2 regions of the Pseudoalteromonas translucida KMM 520 genome follow, and region 1 is predicted to be linked to the other one. Evidence: riboswitches for the same ligand, from Rfam matches in the RefSeq annotation. Region 1 holds a riboswitch; the other holds the start of a gene.
What was found. A riboswitch is a leader RNA that binds a small molecule or an ion and turns the genes downstream of it on or off. The one in region 1 is predicted to bind cobalamin.
Positions count from the first base shown of each region.

Region 1 (10,594 bases):
ATACGCAGCGCTTTAGCCGGCTGTACTTTATCAATTTGTATCTTATTAGCCTGCGCATGCTGCGATACACAGAGTAACAATAAGCCAATAACAAGCTGTTTAAGCATTAGTAATCAAAACCTTGCAGAGCTTTAACTCCTGCATCAAATGCATGTTTTACATTACGCACTTCGCTTACTGTATCAGCCAGTTCTATTAATTTACGATGGGCTGCACGGCCGGTAATAATAACCGACTGCATTGGCGGTCTGTTGCTAATCGCCTCTAGCACTTCATCTACATCAATATACCCATAGGTTACCATGTAGGTTAACTCATCGAGCAGCACTACATCTAAGCTTGCGTCACTAAGCAGTCGCTTTGACTCTTGCCAAGCAGCTTGCGCGGCTGCGGTATCGCTTTCCTTGTCTTGGGTATTCCATGTAAAGCCTGTGCCCATTACCACAAACTCTACACCCGCACCCTGTAACAAGTTACGCTCTCCACATTCCCAAGTGCCTTTTATGTACTGGCACACAGCGGCTTTTTTTCCATGGCCAACACAACGTGCTACCACACCAAAGCCCGAGGTCGATTTACCTTTGCCATTACCGGTTATAACCTGAAAAATACCTTTTTCTTGTTGCGCTGCAGCTATTCGTGCATCAACTTGATCTTTTAATTTTTGTTGGCGTTGCTGATGTTTATCTTTACTTTGTTCGCTCATGATTATGCCCTTCATAAATTTTAATAATGTGTGCAATATTTAAATGCGTTTCACACATGGCTGCTAAACGCTCTAGTTGCTGCTCACGGTGCTGGTTAATATTAACCGGATTAATAGCTGTATCGGCTTTGAGCCACTTTAATATTTGTAATGTGGCACTCGCTTGATCAAATAAGCCATGTAAATAAGTACCCGCTATGGCGTTATCATCACTAATAAACCCATCGGCTGTAAAGCCATTTGGGTGTTCATTAAAGCTTAAAAATGGTTTGTTAAGTGCTTCACCTTGGCTAATTCCTGCATGAATTTCGTAGCCACTACAAACTGTTTGCTGGTTATTTAATTGCATAGTTGCGGTTACATTACTCAATATTTTTTTTGCTGTAAGTGTGGTAGTAAAATTACTTAACGCTAACCCCGGCATTTGCTGTAATGATGACTCAACACCTAGGGGATCATTAATACTATTGCCAAGCATTTGCATACCACCACAAATACCGAGCACTTTACCACCATAACGTAAATGGCGTTTTATTTGTGTATCCCAGCCTTCATTTTTTAAAAAGGCTAAATCACTCAATACGTTTTTACTCCCCGGTAAAATGATCAAATCAACATCGGGGATCGCTTGTGTATGCGCTACATAATTAATATTTATATTGGGATGTAAGCGCAGTGCATCAAAGTCAGTATGGTTACTAATGTGCGGCACGAGCAGCACCGCAATATTAACGCTGGCATTAGTTAGCGTATTATCTATAGCAATTGCATCTTCAGCGTCTAATGCTAGGTCGTGTAAATACGGCAATACGCCTAACACCGGTTTACCTGTGTACTGTTCCAGCCAATCAAGCCCACTTTGTAACAAGCTTATATCGCCTCTAAAACGATTTATTACAAAGCCTTTTACCCGCGCTTGCTCCGACTCACTCAATAATGCCAAAGTACCCACTAAATGAGCAAACACACCGCCTTTATCTATATCGGCAATTATAATTACGGGGCAGTCAACGGCTTCGGCGTAGCCCATATTAGCAATGTCGTTGGCTCTGAGGTTTATTTCGGCTGGGCTGCCCGCCCCTTCCACCAGCAGTAAATCAAAACGTTTTGCTAAACGGTTATGCGACGTAATTACTGCATCCATAGCTACTTTTTTATAATCGTGATACGCGCCAGCTTCCATATTACTTATGGCTTTACCATGAATAATAACCTGCGCGCCAGTATCGCTATTTGGCTTAAGTAATACGGGGTTAAAGTCAATTTCAGGTGCCACCTTTGCCGCTATAGCTTGCAGTGCTTGAGCACGACCTATTTCACCACCATCATCTGTAACTGCACTATTTAATGCCATATTTTGTGGCTTAAATGGCGCTACATGTAACCCTCTATTAGCAAATACTCTACACAGCGCCGCAACCAGTGTACTTTTACCTGCATCGGATGTAGTGCCTTGCACCATTAACGTTTTCATTTTATAGCCCTACACCTGGCGCTTACGAAAATACAATAAGCTTAAAAAGAACACGCTACCAATAGCTGCAGTAATAACCCCAACCGGTAACTCTTGATTCGTTAATAACGTGCGCGCTAGCACATCAACCCAAACCATAAAAGTACCGCCCACCAAACTCGTTACTAGTAAACCCGATAAGCTACCTTGGGAGATAAAAAAGCGCACTATATGCGGCACCATTAATCCTACAAAGCCAATTCCGCCGCACATAGCCACTAATACTGCCGTTATCAGCGAACTTAAAACCAACATCAATATTCTAAAGCGATGTACCCGCACACCCAGTGTTATAGCACTTTCATCGCCGAGCAGCATGGCATTAAGTTGGCGCCTAAAACTAAGCATTGTAAATGTACACAATACAATAACCACAAAAGGTAACCACAGCGTTGCCCACTGCGCCCGCGCAAAACTACCGAGCGTCCAAAATAAAATAGCCGCAACTGCCTGAGGATCGCTCCAGTAAAGTAATAAACTGGTAAATGCACTAAATAAAAATGACAAGGCCACACCTGCCAGCAGCATAGATTCTACTTGCCCACTCTGCTGCCGCCCTGCAATCAATATAAGTAAACTCATAGCCACTAAACTGCCAGCCAATGCCGCCGCCGATAATGCAAAGCCCGCACTAATACCCACAAACGCCATGAGTATAACGACCCCCAAAGACGCCCCAGACGATATCCCAAATAAATAAGGATCAGCTAACGGATTACGCGTCACGGTTTGCAAAATAAGCCCAGCAATGGCTAAGCCACTGCCAGCTAAAAATGCCAGTAATGTGCGTGGCATTCTTAATTCAACAATAATTCGGGTGTTAAAGGAGCCCTCAGTTGAGGTGAAAATACTTTTAAATACATCCGTCAATGACGTGTCGGCAGCGCCATAACTCAGCGCCGTAAATAACGTAAATAACGCAGCTAATACAGTGACTAAAAGTGCTATTGAATGATTGTTAACTATGCGCATATTATTCATACCCATAAAAGTAAGTAATATGTGGAATAACACCACCTAATTTAGACATTTGCGGGTGCTGGCTTACTTGTGCACAGACACCAAATACATCATTAAGCATGTCCTCGCTGAGCACATCGATGGGGGAGCCTGTATTAACAATTTCGCCGTGATTTATAACCACCAGCTCATCGCACATTGCCGCGGCTAAGTTTAAATCATGAAACGATGCAAACACAGTAACGCCAAGTGATTTAGCCAGCTCCATTACCTGAATTTGATACTTCACATCTAAGTGGCTGGTTGGCTCATCCATAATTAACAGTTGCGGTTGCTGCACCATAGCCCGAGCAATTAACGCGCGTTGCTTTTCCCCCCCCGAAAGCGACTCAAAACGTTGATCTGTATGATCCTGCAAACCAACTCGCGCTATAGCTTGGATTATTTTTTGTGTGTCGGCTGTTGTGGTGGTGCTAAATAATGCTTTATGTGGTGTTAACCCTAGTGCAACAACATCTAATAAAGTTAAATTAAATTGTGATGGAGTTTCTTGTAAAACAACCGCAACCTGCTTTGCGTATTCATGGCTCTTTAACTGCCAAATATCGGTATTATTAAATTTAATTTGCCCTGCTGTGGGCTGATTAAAGCGATACAAACACCGCAGTAAACTCGACTTACCTGCGCCATTGGGGCCAATTAAGCCAACGAACTTACCTTGCTTTATTTGCAAATTAATATTGTTGAGAATAGTTTTACTGCCAATATTCCACGACACGCGATTAACGCTTAACAATGGTGTATTTAATGGCGTTTGAGTTTGCAATAGTTAGCCCTAGGCAGGAATGCGCTCACTAACAATGCAACTAACTATGGCTAGTACATAATTTGAAGATGAGTAAACCCGCTCGTTAAAATAGTTTATTTGTATCTGACTTAAAGCGTTATGCTAATTACAGTTGCGGGAACAGTTGAGGAGTTGCACCTCATTCCAAATGAATGCTCTATTATGGGTGGCTAAGTAAATAATTTAAAGCAAAAAAAACCGCACTTAACAAAGTACGGTTTAAAAAAACAGTGCTAAGCGCTGCTTAAAATTTATATTCTATACCTACACCTAGGTAATCTTGGTCAACGTTGTTGTCCATATCGAAATTAGAATAAAAACCAAATAATTTAGTGTTTTTATTTAACTGATGATCAACACCTGCCGAAATAGCCGTTTTGTCATCACCGCCTTTAAAATCCATTGCCTGGTACTGCAATTTAAAGGTGTTGCTAGCCATAGTGTAACCTGCACTTAATAAATAACCGTCGGCCTCGCTACTGCCATCAACTTTTTCTTGCGTTTGATACATAGCACCTAATTTAAAATCGGCTACTTTACCTTGTATTGACGCGCGCACTACATCGTAGCCGTTCACTTCGCTATCGGCAGCAATAGCGGCATAAATTGCGCTCTTTTTAAGAGCTGCGTCACCATAAGTTACAGCCATTGAATAACCATTTTTAGCATCTGCTGCATCGCTATCCTCTGCAACAAACGTAGCTAATAGCTTAAAACCTTGGTAAGAATTAGAGGCATAAGAAACACTACTGCCCATTCTATTTTCGCCTTTAAAGGCATTTTTAAGGTCGGCTTCTAAATCGCTAAATAAATCAACTTTGCCTTGAGACTGCTTAAGCGCGGTATCGTTACGGCCAATTACAACTTGGCCAAACGCACCTTTTAAACCTATATATTGATTACGAGCAGAAATATTGTCGTCATTATCGCCTTTTGAGTCGGCGTCAGAAACATCAACTTGAAATTCAAACTTATAAACAGCTTCTAAACCATCAGATATTTTTTCAGACCCTTTTAAGCCCAAACGTGATGAGTTACTTTTAATTTCGGTAAAAGAGCCTTCGCCATCATCCGACGACTGAAGTGTTACATTCGCTTTACCGTAAAAATCCACTTCAGCAAGCGCATTAAAAGATAAACCACCTAATAAAGCTATACATAAGCTCGACTTTACAAATTTCATGTTATTTCCTCGATAATCACAACAGACTCGTTTTTAATGCGACAGAAGTTTGGCACTGTTAAGTGACAAAAATATTACAGCCGTCATATTTTTACACTTTTAAATTCATAAAAATACATAATAGTTGCAATCAAACGTACATATACAGCAAAAACATTGTCCTTACTCTACAGGTAACTTAGGGGTCATTTGGGTTAATAAATTTACTAATGTTTCTATTAACTCTTTTTGCTCATTGTCTCTGTGATAGGCAACAAATATATCGCGCGAGGTGGTTTCCACGTCTTTCACATGAAATAACTCGCCTTTTTCTAAATGCGCAGCAACAAGCACTTGAGGAATAAATGCACTCCCTCCGCATTGCAATATTAAATCGAGTGCTATACGCCCGGTACTTGTTCTAAAGTAAGGTGGAGTTTTGCCAGTAAACTGGCGAGCATGCCACAGTGAGAACGTCGTGCCCCAGTCAACATATACGTACTGGTTATCAAAAAAGTTATCGTAACTGGCAGTATCAAACGCGCTTACTGGTATAATGGGGAGTTCACAAATTCGCTCAACTACCAGTTCATCAACTTTGGGTGGATCAAATAAAATAGCTAAATCTAAGGTGCGCTCTAATAACAGGCGGGTACTTTCTTGTTGTGCTTTTACCTCAGCCACCAAAGACACACCGGGCATTGCCGATACAATATTAGTAATACCAAACTGTAAAAACGCATCCCAAATGTTTGGTGTACCCGCAAGGCAAATTTGTTTATGCATATTATCGGCAAGTGCCACATCTACTTTTGCTCTTTGCATGCCGGTAATGATCATTTGTGCATGGGGTAATAAACGCTCACCTGGCGCTGTTAGTTGAATATTATTGCGCTGGCGAATAAACAAATTAACACCAAGCCCTTGCTCTAATTGACGAATTCTAAAGCTTACTGCAGACTGCGTGATATAAAGGTTTTCAGCCGCTTTGCCAAAGTGACGAGTGCGCACTACCTCAACAAATGTTTTTAATAAATCGATATCCAATTTTTTATCCTCACGATAAAAATAACTTGTTTAAAATATTTGCAAACTTGCCGCATACTCCAGCAATTACCAAGGTATGAGGGTACAACAATGAGCAATGATATTTCACTACTTCGCCAAGCATTTGTTAGTCAACGTCAGTTTTTTGATGATCAAAACTTCCCACGCGGATTTGGTCGCAGCGGAAACTTTACCTTATTAGAAGCCAGTATATTAGAGCAACACGGTGTTGTTTTAAAAGGCTTACATAATAAAGCCCTAGAGCCACAAAATGAACATCAGCAACAATTTGTCGCTGTTATTAGTGGTGCTTTAGAGCCAACCAATGCAATTGAGCGCGCTTGGGTTAAATACTTAAAGTTAACAACAAGCAAAGCAAAGTTCCATACATTATTTGGCCGCTCAAAAATAGCGACCCCAGCACCAATAAGCCAAGACTATTACGCCGAGTCAGACAGTATGTAATTGCTTAAACTATTTAATTTTTACGTTTTAAATTTAAATAGTTAAACATACACCAAGCCTAGCGCGAGTACAAAATACATCGCGCTACGGGCTTACTTAAGTTAACTAACTTTTAAACCACGCCTGAGGCAACAATAGCGGCTTTTTTACGTTTCCGAGATTGCCTAAAAGAGTCCCAACTAAAAATAGCCAATGCACTCCAAATACAAACAAATGTTACTACACGCTCGGCATCAAACACTTCACCGTAAAGCATCACAGCTAATATAAACATTAAACTTGGCCCTATGTACTGAAAAAAGCCTAAAGTGGTGTATTGCAAGCGCTTAGCTGCGCCGGTAAAGCACAGTAGTGGTAAGGTGGTAATGATCCCGGCACTAATGAGTAAAACATTGGTATGCCACTCATTAGCAGGCAAGCTTGACGTTGCTGTAGGCACCATTAAATACCAATAAATAAGCGCTACTGGCAAGAGTATAAATGCCTCTATTGAAATACCAGACAACGCTTCCACTGGCAGTTTTTTACGCAGTAAACCATATATTGCAAATGATATAGCTAACGAAAAAGCAACCACAGGAAATGAGCCAAAACTTATTAACTGCAGCAATACACCGGTAAATGCTAAAGCAACAGCAACCATTTGAAATTTACGTAAACGTTCGTCTAAAAACAACACTCCCAGTAATACATTTAGTAACGGATTAATGTAATAACCTAAACTGGCATCGAGCATATGATTATTATTAACCGCCCATATAAACAAGCCCCAGTTAAACCCCAGTATCGACGAGGTTAAAACCAGCATTAACAATAACTTAGGCTGTACTATAATGCGTTTAATTCTATCCCACTGGCCTAAAATACACACAATAATAATTAAAAACATCACCGACCACACAACACGATGCGTTAAAATTTCAAATGCTGTTACATGCTGGAGTTGCTTAAAGTATATAGGTGCTAAACCCCATATAGTAAAAGCGATGCAAGCCAAAATGGCGCCCTTGCGCTTCTCGGTATCAATCGGCATAAATAAACACTTAGTTATTCAAAAGGTCGCCAGTTTACTCCGCAAACTTTTATTAGCCAACTAAATACGTGCCCGTACCAAATGCTATTTGTACTGCTTGCTCATTATGCAATTCCATCCTACAAACACATACTTTATTGCCGGAGCGAATTAAAGTGGCGCTGGCTATAAATTTCTCGCCTTTGCCTGGGCGTAAGTAATCGGTGCGCATATCTATAGTGCCTAAAGTGGCCAGTTTTTGCTGCACAGATAAAATATCAATATCGTTTAGCTTATCTATTACACTTGCTGCTGCTAACATGCCGCCTACGTTATCGAGCACTGCCGAAATGACGCCGCCATGGAGTATTTTTTGTGCTGGGTTCCCTATGAGTATATCCTGCCAAGGAAACGATATTTTTGCTTGTTCTGGGCTAAGTGATTCCACCGATATTTTTAAAAATTGGTTAAACGGCATATTGTTTACAAACAGCGAGCCTACGTGCTCTATTAACATTTCTTTATTCATTATTATTCTCTATGTTATACTTGGTAAGAGGAGTAAAGCATAACTAGGCTAAAACTAGCAACACAGTTAAATTTATTAGCCGCTTAAAGTCAGCTAATATCCCCTCCCATCGCGAGTAAATTTACACCTTATAAATTTATTCAAAAAACATTCAGCACTCGCTAAAGACATCCTGTATAAAAAACACTAAAATATCCCGCAATGAATACATTAACACCACCCCCTAGCTCACTTGTGCGCACCCCTGAAGCTGTACTCAAACAAGTGTTTGGTTATAGTGAATTTCGCGACGGCCAAAAAACGGTTATTGATGCAGCCATTAACGGCCAAGATTCGCTGGTATTGCTGCCAACCGGTGGCGGTAAATCTGTGTGTTATCAAATACCCGCTTTAGTGCTTGAAGGGGTAACTATTGTTATTTCTCCGCTAATATCGCTAATGCAAGATCAGGTAACTCAACTACAAGCACTGGGCGTTAAAGCCGCATATATAAACAATAGCTTAGCCCGCGAAGAGCAGCAGCAGGTATACCAACAACTCCATCAGGGATTAATTAAACTCCTGTATGTTGCCCCTGAAAAAGTACTGCAGCGCGAATTTTTAGAGCGCTTATCGCATTTAAAAATCAGCTTGTTTGCTATTGACGAAGCGCATTGCGTATCGCATTGGGGACACGATTTTAGACCCCATTACTTTCGTTTAAGCGAATTAAAACAACGTTTTGCTCATGTACCTATGATGGCGCTTACTGCAACCGCCGATAAAGCCACTCGTTTTGATATAGTTGAGCAATTAAAATTACAACAACCCTATATTCATACCGGCAGCTTTGATCGCCCTAATATTCGCTACACCATAGAAGAAAAATTTAAACCTATGGTGCAACTGCTGCGCTATTTAAAAGAACAAAAAAGTCAAAGCGGCATAATTTATTGCACCAGCCGTAAGCGCGTAGACGACATAGCCGAAAAACTAGCCGACGCGGGGCTTAACGCTGCCGCCTATCATGCTGGTATGAGTAACGAACAACGCCAATTTGTGCAAACCGGCTTTGCCCGCGACGACATACAAATAGTGGTTGCTACAGTGGCCTTTGGTATGGGTATAAACAAACCCAATGTGCGCTTTGTATTGCATTATGATATTCCCAAAAGCATAGAGTCGTACTATCAAGAAACTGGCCGCGCTGGGCGAGATGGCCTTGCCGCTGAGGCTATAATGTATTTTGATCCGGCAGATATAGGCCGTGTAAGACGCTTTTTTGAAGATATTGACGACGAGCAACGTCGCCGCGTCGAAGAGCAGCGCTTTAATGCCATGGCCAGTTTTGCCGAAGCACAAACCTGTCGTCGACAAATACTGCTTAACTATTTTAGTGAATACCAAAGAGAACCGTGCGGTAACTGCGATATTTGCTTAAATCCGCCCAAAAGTTTTGATGGCACTTTAGTAGCGCAGCAAGCACTATCGTGTGTGTACAGAGCAGAGCAACGCTTTGGCCTTGGATATATTGTTGAGCTACTACGCGGTGCAAACACTAGTCGTATTCGCGATAATAACCATCATCAACTCAGTACCTACGGCATTGGCAAAGACAAAAGCAGTGAGTTTTGGCTAAGTATTTTACGCCAGCTTATTCATCAAGGCTTATTAAGCCAAGACATAACCCAAGGTGCATCACTGCGTTTAACCGAAGCCGCGCGCGCTATTTTAAAAAGCGAATATGCGTTGCAACTCGCAGAGCCTCGCTTGCAAGCTAAGCACGTTTATCAAGATAAATTAGCCCAGTTTAATTACGACAAAAAACTATTTGCTCGCTTAAGAGCGCTGCGAAAAGAGTTAGCCGATGCCGACGATGTACCGCCGTACGTGGTATTTAACGACAAAACGCTTGCAGAAATGGCGCAACTAATGCCAACCAACGACAGCGAATTTTTAAAAGTGTCGGGGGTTGGCTTTACTAAATTAAATAAGTATGGCGGTGAGTTTTTAACTGCAATTCGCAACTACCTTGCTACTAACTAAGAGCATTATGACCATAATAGAATATCACCACACGCATCAATGCATTATTATTACGCCGGTAGAGCCGCCCCACGACGAAGACTTTGAACTGTGGAGTCGCTTGTTTTTACACCACAATGAAATAACCATTAATGAGTACTCTGCTGGTGCCGATCGCCATCAACTGCGCTTCACTTATCAGCAGCAAACATTTAATTTAAACTTTGAACACTACAGCCAAAGTATTTGGATTAACGGCGAAGGCCATGACGCTGAGCATTTATTAGCCGCACTTACTTTTTACCTAAGTTAATGGCAATTAAATAATTTCAAACTCTCTACTTTTAAC
Region 1 covers NZ_CP011034.1:2,897,610-2,908,203, forward strand. The annotation lists gene PTRA_RS13425 (cobalamin-binding protein) at 1-107, opposite strand, end outside; gene cobO (cob(I)yrinic acid a,c-diamide adenosyltransferase) at 107-706, opposite strand; gene PTRA_RS13435 (cobyric acid synthase) at 690-2,180, opposite strand; gene PTRA_RS13440 (FecCD family ABC transporter permease) at 2,190-3,191, opposite strand; gene PTRA_RS13445 (ABC transporter ATP-binding protein) at 3,193-4,005, opposite strand; cobalamin riboswitch at 4,087-4,238, opposite strand; gene PTRA_RS13450 (porin) at 4,271-5,209, opposite strand; gene PTRA_RS13455 (LysR family transcriptional regulator) at 5,372-6,235, opposite strand; gene PTRA_RS13460 (MaoP family protein) at 6,326-6,700, shown strand; gene rarD (EamA family transporter RarD) at 6,813-7,733, opposite strand; gene PTRA_RS13470 (thioesterase family protein) at 7,786-8,241, opposite strand; gene recQ (DNA helicase RecQ) at 8,443-10,266, shown strand; gene PTRA_RS13480 (DUF3630 family protein) at 10,274-10,558, shown strand.

Region 2 (10,594 bases), 290 kb from region 1:
GTAATAATTTGGGGTATTAAAACAAAGTTTACGATCCCTACGGCACTTATATATTTAATTACAGGAATGAGCATTAATGCGATGCTATTTTTAGGCATGCATTATGACACTGTTATTATTGGTAATATTGATTATTGGTGGTTTTGGGCTGTATACGTTATAGGTACTATCTCAATTGACTTACTAATGGCTTTGGTGCTGATTATTAATAAAGATTTATTAGGGTTAGCCTGGATATATAATAAAACAAAAATGCGAGTTAATAGTTTGAATAGCGCACTTAAGTAATGCGCTCGTTAGTTTATTTGCTGTAGCTGCAACCTAGCTTTTTATTGAGTGCAGCCATTACAATAGGGTCTACAAATTCGCTTACATCACCATTATGGCGTGCAACTTCTTTTACTAAGGTTGACGAAATAAACGAATTTCGCTCTGATGGAGTTAAAAATACACTTTCTAAATCTGGGTTTAGGCGTCGATTCATATTCGCTAGCTGAAACTCATAATCAAAATCAGAAACCGCTCTTATGCCTCTAATTAATACATTAGCATTATGATCGCGTGCCAAATCAGCAAGTAACCCTGAAAATCCTATTACTTTTACATTATCTATATGGCTTAAAAGAGTATTAGCTAGAGCTACACGCTCATCAAGGTTAAAACAAGGTTGTTTACTAGGGTTGTGAGCAATAGCAAGGATAACAGTATCAAACATTTTTGAGGCACGTTGAATTAGATCAGTGTGTCCGTTAGTTAGCGGATCAAAAGTACCTGGATAAATTGCAGTGATTTTCATAAAGTATCGCTATGTATTATTTTTAGCATTAGTGTAACAGTGTTTTTTATACAAATCAGCCTAGTAAGTGGCTTTAATTATCACGACTAAGCTATTACACAGAGTGTTTAATTATGCTGTTTTTGTTTATACTAGATAACTTATTGTGCGAAATGTAACTTGTTGAATAAAATAGAGTGTTAGTATATGAATACCAAGGATAAAATAATACACACCAGTATTTCATTGTTTAATGAGCATGGTGAACGAGCGATATCAACTAATCATATAGCCTCGCATTTAAACATGAGCCCGGGTAATCTTTACTACCACTTTAAAAATAAAGAAGACATTATTCGCCATATTTTTGCGCTGTATAGTGAGCACTTGAGCACTCATTTTAAACCTATAAATAAAAATGATGATGCATTTAGTCAGTTAACGGTATATCTAGATTCGTTATTTGAACTGATGTGGCGCTACCACTTTTTTTACGACAATTTAGGCGATATTTTGGCGCGAGATACGCAGCTAAAGCAGGCTTATATTGATTTTCAACTAGAGCTTTTAGAACAGGTGCGTAAAATAATACTTGGTTTACGCGATAGTGAAATGATTGCGATTAACGAGCAAGATGCGCTCGAACTTGCACACACGCTTAAATTAACAGTTAGTTTTTGGACCCCTTATATTAAAGCCCGCAGGCTCAGCGGTGCACTTGCTGAGCAAGATATTTATCATGGTATTTTAAAAGTATTAACTTTATTTAGAGCCTATAGTACAGATAAAAGTAGCGATAAAATGAACCAGTTACGCGAAAAATACACGCAACTTGCTCACTCAGCCCCAAGTATTCCCGCTGCTCTTAGTTCCTAGGCGTTAATTTTTTTGCTATAATCGCGCGCCCAATGCCTGGGAGCGCGAATTCCCGCAGTCTAAGAGTGAACTATGCTTAAATTTATCGTCAAACTACATCCTGAAATTGCCATCAAAAGCCGCTCGGTTCGTAAACGCTTTACTAAAGTGTTAGAAAATAACATTAAGATTGTACTGCGCCGTATTGACGAAAAAGTACAAGTTAGAAATAACTGGGACAATATCTCAGTAGTTACCCTACTAGAAGGTGAGCAAACACGTGCCACTTTTATTGACAGCCTAGCGCGAATTCCGGGTATTGTGCAGTTTATTGAAGTAACCGAAACGAGCTTTGAAACGCTTGACGATATTTATAAAAAAACCATTGAATTAGTTGGTCACACCATTGAAGGTAAAACGTTTTGTGTACGCGCTAAACGTATTGGTAAGCATGACTTTACTTCAACGGAGTTAGAGCGTTATGTGGGCGGTGGACTAAATCAGCATGTTGCCGGTGCAAGCGTAAAGCTAAGCCATCCAGAAGTAACAATACGCCTTGAAATAAAAGACGAGAAAGCCTACATAGTATCGCATACACACCTAGGCATGGCAGGCTTCCCGCTGCCAACACAAGAAGATGTGTTATCGCTTATGTCTGGCGGTTTTGATTCGGGTGTAGCCAGTTATCAAATGATCCGCAAAGGCGCTCGTACGCACTTTTTGTTTTTCAATTTAGGCGGCGCCGCACACGAAATTGGTGTTAAACAAGCGAGCTACTACTTGTGGAATAAATACAGCTCAACTCATAAAGTTAAATTTATTACCGTTGATTTTGAACCTGTAGTAGCAGAAATATTAGAAAATATTGAAAACAGCCAAATGGGTGTGGTGCTTAAACGCATGATGATGCGCGCAGGCAGTAAAGTGGCCGAAAAACTAAATATTCAAGCCTTGGTAACTGGTGAAAGTATTGGTCAAGTTTCTAGCCAAACATTAGCAAATTTAAGTGTTATTGACCGCGTAACCGAAACTCTTATTTTGCGCCCGTTAATTCAACACGATAAACAAGAAATTATTAATATTGCACGTCAAATTGGTACGGCCGAAATGGCCGAAACGATGCCAGAATACTGTGGTGTTATTTCTAAAAAGCCAACAGTTAAAGCTAAAATAGAAGTAATTAAAGCAGAAGAAGAGAAGTTCGACTTTGATATTCTTAATACTGTAATAGAAAACGCACGAGTAATGGATGTGCGTGATATTGATGTAGAAGCTAAGCAGGAGCTAAAAGAAGCTGAGTCGGTTGCCGATTTGCCTGCCGGTGCAGTAGTGATTGATATTCGCTCTCCAGAGGAAGAAGAAGCCGCACCACTGGAAATTGACGCTATAGAAGTGGTGCATTTGCCGTTTTTTCGCTTAGCAACTAAGTTTGGTGATTTACCAAAAGATAAAGACTATTACTTGTATTGCGATAGAGGTGTAATGAGCCAGTTACAAGCGCTTATTTTACACGAACAAGGCTTTACTACAGTAAAGGTATATCGCCCGTAAAAGTTAACGATATTAAATAGCGTGGTTTATACCGCGCTTTTTTTTGCTTCAATTTTAGCTAAAAGCTCATCGTTAAAAGGGGTTTTTATATTATAAAGCTTGCCTTGCTCGCTAATGTACCCACAAATCGCCATTATTTCGGTTGCTCTATTGTGAGCAACATCTTGCTGCATAGATGAGAAGTTCTCTGCAGTACGTGTCATCACATCATACGCACTGCTCAGTGCATTGATTAACGTTACATCAAGGTTTTTTGCCTTAGCAATATTACATGCTTCGGTTAGTAGGTTAATTATAATTGAGCAATATTGAGGCTCGCGCAACTGACCATTTTTAATGTTATGTAGCGCACTTAACGGATTTATTGCTATGTTAACTAATAACTTATTAAAACGTAGCTGCTCAATATTCTGAGACACATTTAAAAGGGGGATTGCAGTTAATTGATCCGCCATAATTTTGCTGTTTTCAAGGCCTAAGCTATTGCATCCGCCAATTGCACTTTGCCCATTACCAGTGTGCTGTACTATATATTGGTTTGATTTAAATCCAGCCATACTGGTCGTTAAAAAATAAAGCGCTTGGTGCTCATTAAGCTCACATTTTAACTGTTCTACATTGCCCATACCGTTATGCGAAAGCACAACAGAGCAATGCTGAGGCAAATACTGTTTTACTTGTGCAAATGCGCTTTGCACCTGAAAAGCTTTTACCGTAAATAAAAACACATCAAATTTAGGTAAGCTATTAAGCTCATTTAATGAAATAAAAGAGGCATTTATTTTTTGTGAAGCACTGTTGTCACTACTGTAAAAGCGGGTGTTATTAGTACTTTTTCGGGTTAACACGCTTACACTATGCTGCGCACTTAAAAAGTGGGCAAATAATAAGCCTATTGCGCCGTCGCCAATAATAAGAATTTTAGCCATGAGAGTTCTTTTTACGTGGGGTTAAAATTGCTTTGATTATAAAGTAGCTAGCTGCACCGGCAAAATCTGCAATAAAATCTGCGATTGATGCTTGCCTGTAAGGGAGTGTGCCTTGCATTATTTCAATTGATGCACCATAGCTGGCAAGTAAAAGTATCTGCATGTACAAAGGAAGCTTAAACGCTCTGTCCATTATTATGGCAAGGATGAAAAATATCCCAAAGTGGGCTACTTTATCAACATGAGGAAACAGGTTGCCAACCCCTTTTATTTCTTTCGCAAATAAAAAGGTAAACACCACAATACTAATTAAAAAAATTGCTTGATAAACACGCCTTGTCACAACAAATCCTAAAATCGCTTAAAAAGAAACCGTAGTATAGCAAGTCAATTTAGTATCGCACCTGAACAAGATGCATAAAAGTGTAAAGATTTATAGTTTTAGCGTTATAATCGCTTTAATAAATTAAGTATAAAATTAAGATTAAATAGTTAGGAGAAACCAATGCCTTCATTTGATATTGTATCTGAAGTAGAAATGAACGAAGCTAGAAACGCAGTTGATAATGCAAACCGTGAACTAGAAACTCGCTTTGACTTTAGAGGAGTTGATGCATCGATTGAGCTAAATGACAAAGTAATTAAGCTTAAAGCCGAAGCTGACTCTCAAGTTATGCAATTATTTGATATTTTAGCGAGTAAAATTTCTAAGCGTGGTATGGATGTATCAAGCCTTGAATTGCAAGATATTAGCCGTGCGGGTAAAAATGTTTTTCGTAACGTTGGTTTAAAGCAAGGTATTGAAAAAGATATGGCTAAAAAAGTAGTTAAAGCCATTAAAGATTCAAAAGTAAAAGTACAAGCCGCCATTCAAGGCGAAGAAGTACGCGTAACGGGTAAAAAGCGAGATGATCTTCAAGAAGCTATGCAAGTAGTACGCAGCGCCGATTTAGGCCAGCCATTTCAGTTTAAAAACTTCCGCGATTAATAAGGCAGATTAGGAGACTAGGAGACTAGTTTTAAAAATTTGTTTTAAAAAAGCCAAGCTCAGCAATGAGGTTTGGCTTTTTTGCTATTAGTAATGTGATATGTAATTTAACTCTTTTACATTGATTGTTGAGGGTTTATATTGTTAAGAACCAAGGTTTGGCTATATAGACGTCTATTGACATTTGTAAACAAAATACTCACAATAGCGACCTATTTTCAAGGTGCTTGCTTAATACCTTTGTATACGTTTCAAAGTATTGAAATTAACAGCAAGATAATCGGGAAGTTGGTGCGTTTCAAGACGATAACAACCCCAACACTGCCCCCGCAACGGTAAAGTATTAGCAGCTATTATAGTGTTGACTGAGTCCGGAGACCGGCCTTGAAGTTATCTTACTTATTAACATCTTTGCGGTGGGCAAAGGTAGGGGACATCATGTTAAATAAAACCGCTTTAGGTGTGGCAATTTCGGCTGCACTTTCATTTACAGTATCTGCTACAGTGCAACCAATCGAAAAAATTACCGTTACAGCTAATAAATTCGAACAACCTATTAGTAATGTGCTGGCCAGTGTTAGCGTAATTGACCGTGCTGATATTGAAAAAAGTAATGTGCGAGATTTACCTAGTTTGTTGGCTTCTCAAGCTGGTTTTCAAATTAACTCAAATGGTGGCTTCGGCCAAAATTCAGGTGTTTCGCTACGCGGTTCAAGTTCACGCCATACGCTTATTTTAATTGATGGTGTTAGAGTTGGCTCGGCTACTCTTGGCTATAAAGGCATTAGCAATATTGCACTTAACACTATTGAGCGTATTGAAGTTGTTAAAGGTTCTCGCGCTGCTGTTTATGGCTCAGATGCCTTAGCTGGGGTGATTAATATTATCACTCGTACAGCCGATAATATTCGCTTAGATGCTACTTTAGGCAGCAATGCTTATCAAAGTTACCAAGTGGCGGGTGGAACAAATATAAATGATTTAAGTGCATCATTTAACGCTGGAATTGAAAAAACCGATGGTTTTGATGTACTGCAAAACCATGCACCAGATGAAGACGCTTATGAGAACAAAAATATTGGCTTCAATATCGCTTATAACGATGACTATTTAGGCAAGCTAACCGTACAAACTCAGTATAACGAAGGTTATGCTCGTTACGATAACCAGTACAGTGCAGCAGACAGCAGTGATGAAAGTAATGATTTTGAAAACTATCAGGTATCATTAGGGTGGAATAAAAGCTACGAAAATCAAATACACCATATAGCACTCGCATTTTCTAGCGATAGCCAAGATAACACCAGTGAAGGTGTGGTTAGTATGTACGAAACTAAGCGAAATCAAATTGATTATACTGGGCAGTATATTGTCTCAGATGAGCTTAATATTAATGGTGGCTTGAACTGGTACAAAGATAAAATAGAAACCAACGCAGGTAATTATGATAAAGATAGCCGTGAGGTTTTTGCTGGCTTTTTAGGTGCGTATTACGATGATAATACGGTTTTAGCTAATATCGCAGTTCGCCAAGATCATGACCAACAATTTGGTGATAAAACCACGTATACAGCAGCTGTAGGTTATCATTTAAATCAGTTTGCTACGTTTAGAGCAAGTCAAAGCACGGGCTTTAAATCGCCTACCTTTAATGATATTTATTTTCCAGGTTCAGGTAACCCAGAGCTAAAACCAGAAACGTCTGAAAATAAAGAATTAGGTTTGTTGTTAAGTTATCAAGATATTGCTTTAGAAGTGTCTATTTTCCGTAATGACTTTGACAATAAAATAGCCTGGGCACCAACACCTGCAGGTCCTTGGCAGCCAACAAATATAAACGAAGCACGCCATGAAGGCATTGAGTTTAGCTTTTCGCAACAGCTAATGGGTTTTGAGCATGCATTTAACTTCACTTACTTATCTGCAGAAGATTTAGAAACGGGCCAAGAGTTAGCTTATGTATCAAAAAATACCTTTAACTGGTCTTTAAATAAAGGGTGGGGAGATTTTGATGCGGGTATCGATTTGCAGTATCGTGGCGATAGAAAAGGTAAATTAACTGATTTATCTTCATATACATTATGGAACCTAGTCGGTAACTATCAAGCAACTGAGCAGTTAAGCTTTTCTTTACGGGTCGAAAACCTGTTTGATAAGCAGTACGATGAAGTTGATGCCTATGGTGTTGATTTAGATGGCGATTATATAAATGATGAGTTTTATTACTATAACACCGCGGACCGACGCTTATTTATTGGTGCGGCATACCAGTTTTAATATGTGCTACGTAGTTTAAACTTAAAAGCTCGCTAAATTAGCGAGCTTTTTTGTGCGTTACAAAATTGATTTAACCAGTTAAAAACTCTTTAAATTCGGTTTCGAATTTATGTAGTTTAGGGGCGATTAAAATACTGCAATAGCCTTGGTTTGGATTTTCGTTGTAATAGTCTTGGTGGTAATGCTCTGCCGGATAATACGTGGTGGCAGGGCTAACTTCGGTTACTATCGGCTCGCTTACATGGCTTTGTAATTGAGCGATCACCGCGTTAGTAAGTGTTAGTTGTGTTTGATTGTGATAATACACAACACTGCGGTATTGCGTGCCTATATCGTTACCTTGGCGGTTGAGCTGGGTAGCGTCGTGCAAAGTAAAGAACATTGCCAATAATACTTCAAAACTAATAATAGTGTCGTCAAATTCAATTTGCACTACTTCTGCATGGCCGCTAGTGCCTGAGCATACTGATTTATAGGTAGGAGTGTCTGTGTTGCCACCTGTGTAACCTGAGCTTACATTTAATACGCCGTTTACTCGTCTAAATGCGGCGTCTATACACCAAAAACAGCCGCCACCAAAGGTAGCAACTTGCGTTGTTGAACTCATAAATACTCCAAAATAGCTGTAAGTTTAGATTATGCAGAGCATAAGTCTAAAGCGTCGTAACAACAAGGTTACGACGCTATTAGGAGGTTAGATCTCTTCGAATGGCTTTTTAGCGGCTTGTTTATCAAGTTTTTGCTGTAAAAACTCAGGTGACTGTGTATTGCGCGCAAGTGCATAGTAAGCAGCGGGTACTACAAACAGCGTTAGTAGGGTTGATACAACAACACCGGTAAACACTACAACACCAATTACCATACGGCTTTCAGCACCCGGCCCCGAGGCTAAAACTAATGGTACAGCACTCATAACTGTGGTTAATGAGGTCATAATAATAGGGCGTAGGCGCTGCGTAGCGGCTTGTAAAATAGCTTCGCTAAACTCTACGCCTTTGTCGCGTAGTTGGTTAGTAAACTCAACAATTAATATGCCGTTTTTAGCACTTAACCCTATGAGCATCACAATACCTATTTGGCTGTAAATATTGAGCGTAAGGCCAGTGGCCCACAAGCCAAACATAGCGCCCATTAAGCCAAGGGGGACGGTAAGCATTATTACAAATGGGTGCATAAAGCTTTCAAACTGTGCCGCTAGTACTAAAAAGGTAACCGTAAGTGCTAAAATAAACACGTAGGTCATAGCCGAAGCACCTTCATAAAACAACTGCGACTCGCCTTTGTAGTCAATCGCGCCATCTATGTCGTTTTCTTCCATGGCCACTTTATTTAAAAAGTTAAGTGCCTGCTCAAGTGTATAACCATCGGCTAAGTTGGCGCTTAAAGTAATAGCACGCATACGGTTATAGCGGTTTAAGCGCGATGCGGTAGCTTCTTCTTTTAAGCTAATTAAGCTATCAAGTGGGACTAGCTCGCCACTGCGTGATTTAAGATAAATGTTTGATATATCAGTAGGGTTGGCAAAGTCTTCTTTAGTGCCTTTTAAAATAACGTCATACTCTTCGCCGCGATCTATAAAAGTAGTAACACGACGCTGACCTAGCATGGTTTCAAGTGTACGCCCTACATCAGATACAGAAATACCTAAATCGGCTGCTTTGTTTTTATCTATGCTGACTAAAAACTGTGGGAATGTTTCTTTGTAATCATGATCAATTCTAACCAGCCCTGGGTTTTTCTCAGCGCGCTCTATAATGCGGTCGCGCCAATCGGCTAGTTGTGCGTAATCGTTACCTTGTAGTACAAACTCAATTGGGCGTGATGAACCACCGCCGCCAATGCCTCTGCGCATAATAGCAAAGGCTCGCACGTCGGTAACTTCCTGCAGCTTAGTGCTTATTTCGTCCATTATTACCCAGGTAGAACGTTGGCGTTTGTCCCAATCGGCCATACCTACAATTGCTACACCGCCACTGCCGCCCCAGCCAGGTACGCGAACAAGTACACGGCTTAGCTCACCAGATTCAGAGTAAGGCATTAAGCGCTCTTCAATTTTACTCATATTAGCGGCATTGTTCTCATAACTGGCACCTTCAGGGCCACTCATCATAACAAAAAAGGTTCCACGGTCTTCTTTAGGTGTTAGCTCAGACGGTATTTGAGTAAATAATGAATAACTAACAAAGCCGGCTAATAACAAGCTGATCATTAAGCCCCATTTTCGGGTCATATTAGAGGCAAGCGAGTTACGATAACTAAGTTCAACCTTAGCAAAAAAGCGGTTCATTGACTGGCTGAATTTGCTTTCTTTTTCAGAAGCTTTTAATACTTTAGAGTATAACGCAGGTGAAAGAGTAAGTGCTGTAATACTTGAGAAAAACACTGCGGCACTTACCGCCATGGCAAACTCAGTAAATAAAGCACCAATACGGCCATCCATAAATACTAAGGGTACAAATACCGAAATAAGCACTAAAGTGGTGGCAATAATTGCAAAGCCCACTTCGCGCGCGCCTCTATAAGCGGCCAATAAAGGAGGCTCGCCAAGCTCTATGCGGCGATGAATGTTTTCTAACATAACAATGGCATCATCAACCACTAAGCCGATTGCTAGTACCAGTGCAAGTAAAGTAAGTAAGTTAATAGAATAACCCATAGCGAGTAAAAACATAAAGCTACCCACTAGCGCCACCGGTACAGTAACTGCAGGGATTAAGGTGGCACGAATATTACCTAAAAATATAAAAATAATTAATACAACTAAGCCCATAGAAATAGCAAGGGTGCTGTATACCTCATTAATCGATTCTTTTATAAATATAGATGAGTCGTAACTATCCTCTATAGTGGTTCCTTCGGGCAGGTTACGTTTTATTTTTTCAAGTTCGGCACGGGCGTTATCAACCACAGTTAAAGTATTGGCTTTAGCTTGCTTTACAATGCCTAAACCAATCATATTGCGGCCATTACCACGAAATAAACTCTCGTCATCGGCGGCTTCTAGGTGTACATCAGCCACTTCGCTTAAGCGTACTAGGTAACCGTCATCACCGCGCTTTATTACTAGGTTTTGAAAGTCGCGTTGATCTTTATAACTGCGGGCTGTACGTACAGTAAAGTCACGATCAACCGATTCAATTTCGCCTGCAGGTAACTCTACGTTTTCGGTGCGTAGTGTTTGTTCTATATCGCTCGCAGTAATACCGCGAGCAGCCATTG
Region 2 covers NZ_CP011034.1:2,603,409-2,614,002, reverse strand. The annotation lists gene PTRA_RS12030 (hypothetical protein) at 1-288, shown strand, start outside; gene coaD (pantetheine-phosphate adenylyltransferase) at 302-796, opposite strand; gene PTRA_RS12020 (TetR/AcrR family transcriptional regulator) at 983-1,651, shown strand; gene thiI (tRNA uracil 4-sulfurtransferase ThiI) at 1,724-3,181, shown strand; gene PTRA_RS12010 (ketopantoate reductase family protein) at 3,208-4,110, opposite strand; gene PTRA_RS12005 (VanZ family protein) at 4,103-4,453, opposite strand; gene PTRA_RS12000 (YajQ family cyclic di-GMP-binding protein) at 4,616-5,098, shown strand; cobalamin riboswitch at 5,336-5,499, shown strand; gene PTRA_RS11995 (TonB-dependent receptor domain-containing protein) at 5,537-7,375, shown strand; gene msrA (peptide-methionine (S)-S-oxide reductase MsrA) at 7,446-7,982, opposite strand; gene PTRA_RS11985 (efflux RND transporter permease subunit) at 8,070-10,594, opposite strand, start outside.
Region 2: linked by a shared signal. The riboswitch ahead of PTRA_RS11995 (TonB-dependent receptor domain-containing protein) and the one ahead of PTRA_RS13445 (ABC transporter ATP-binding protein) in region 1 are both predicted to bind cobalamin.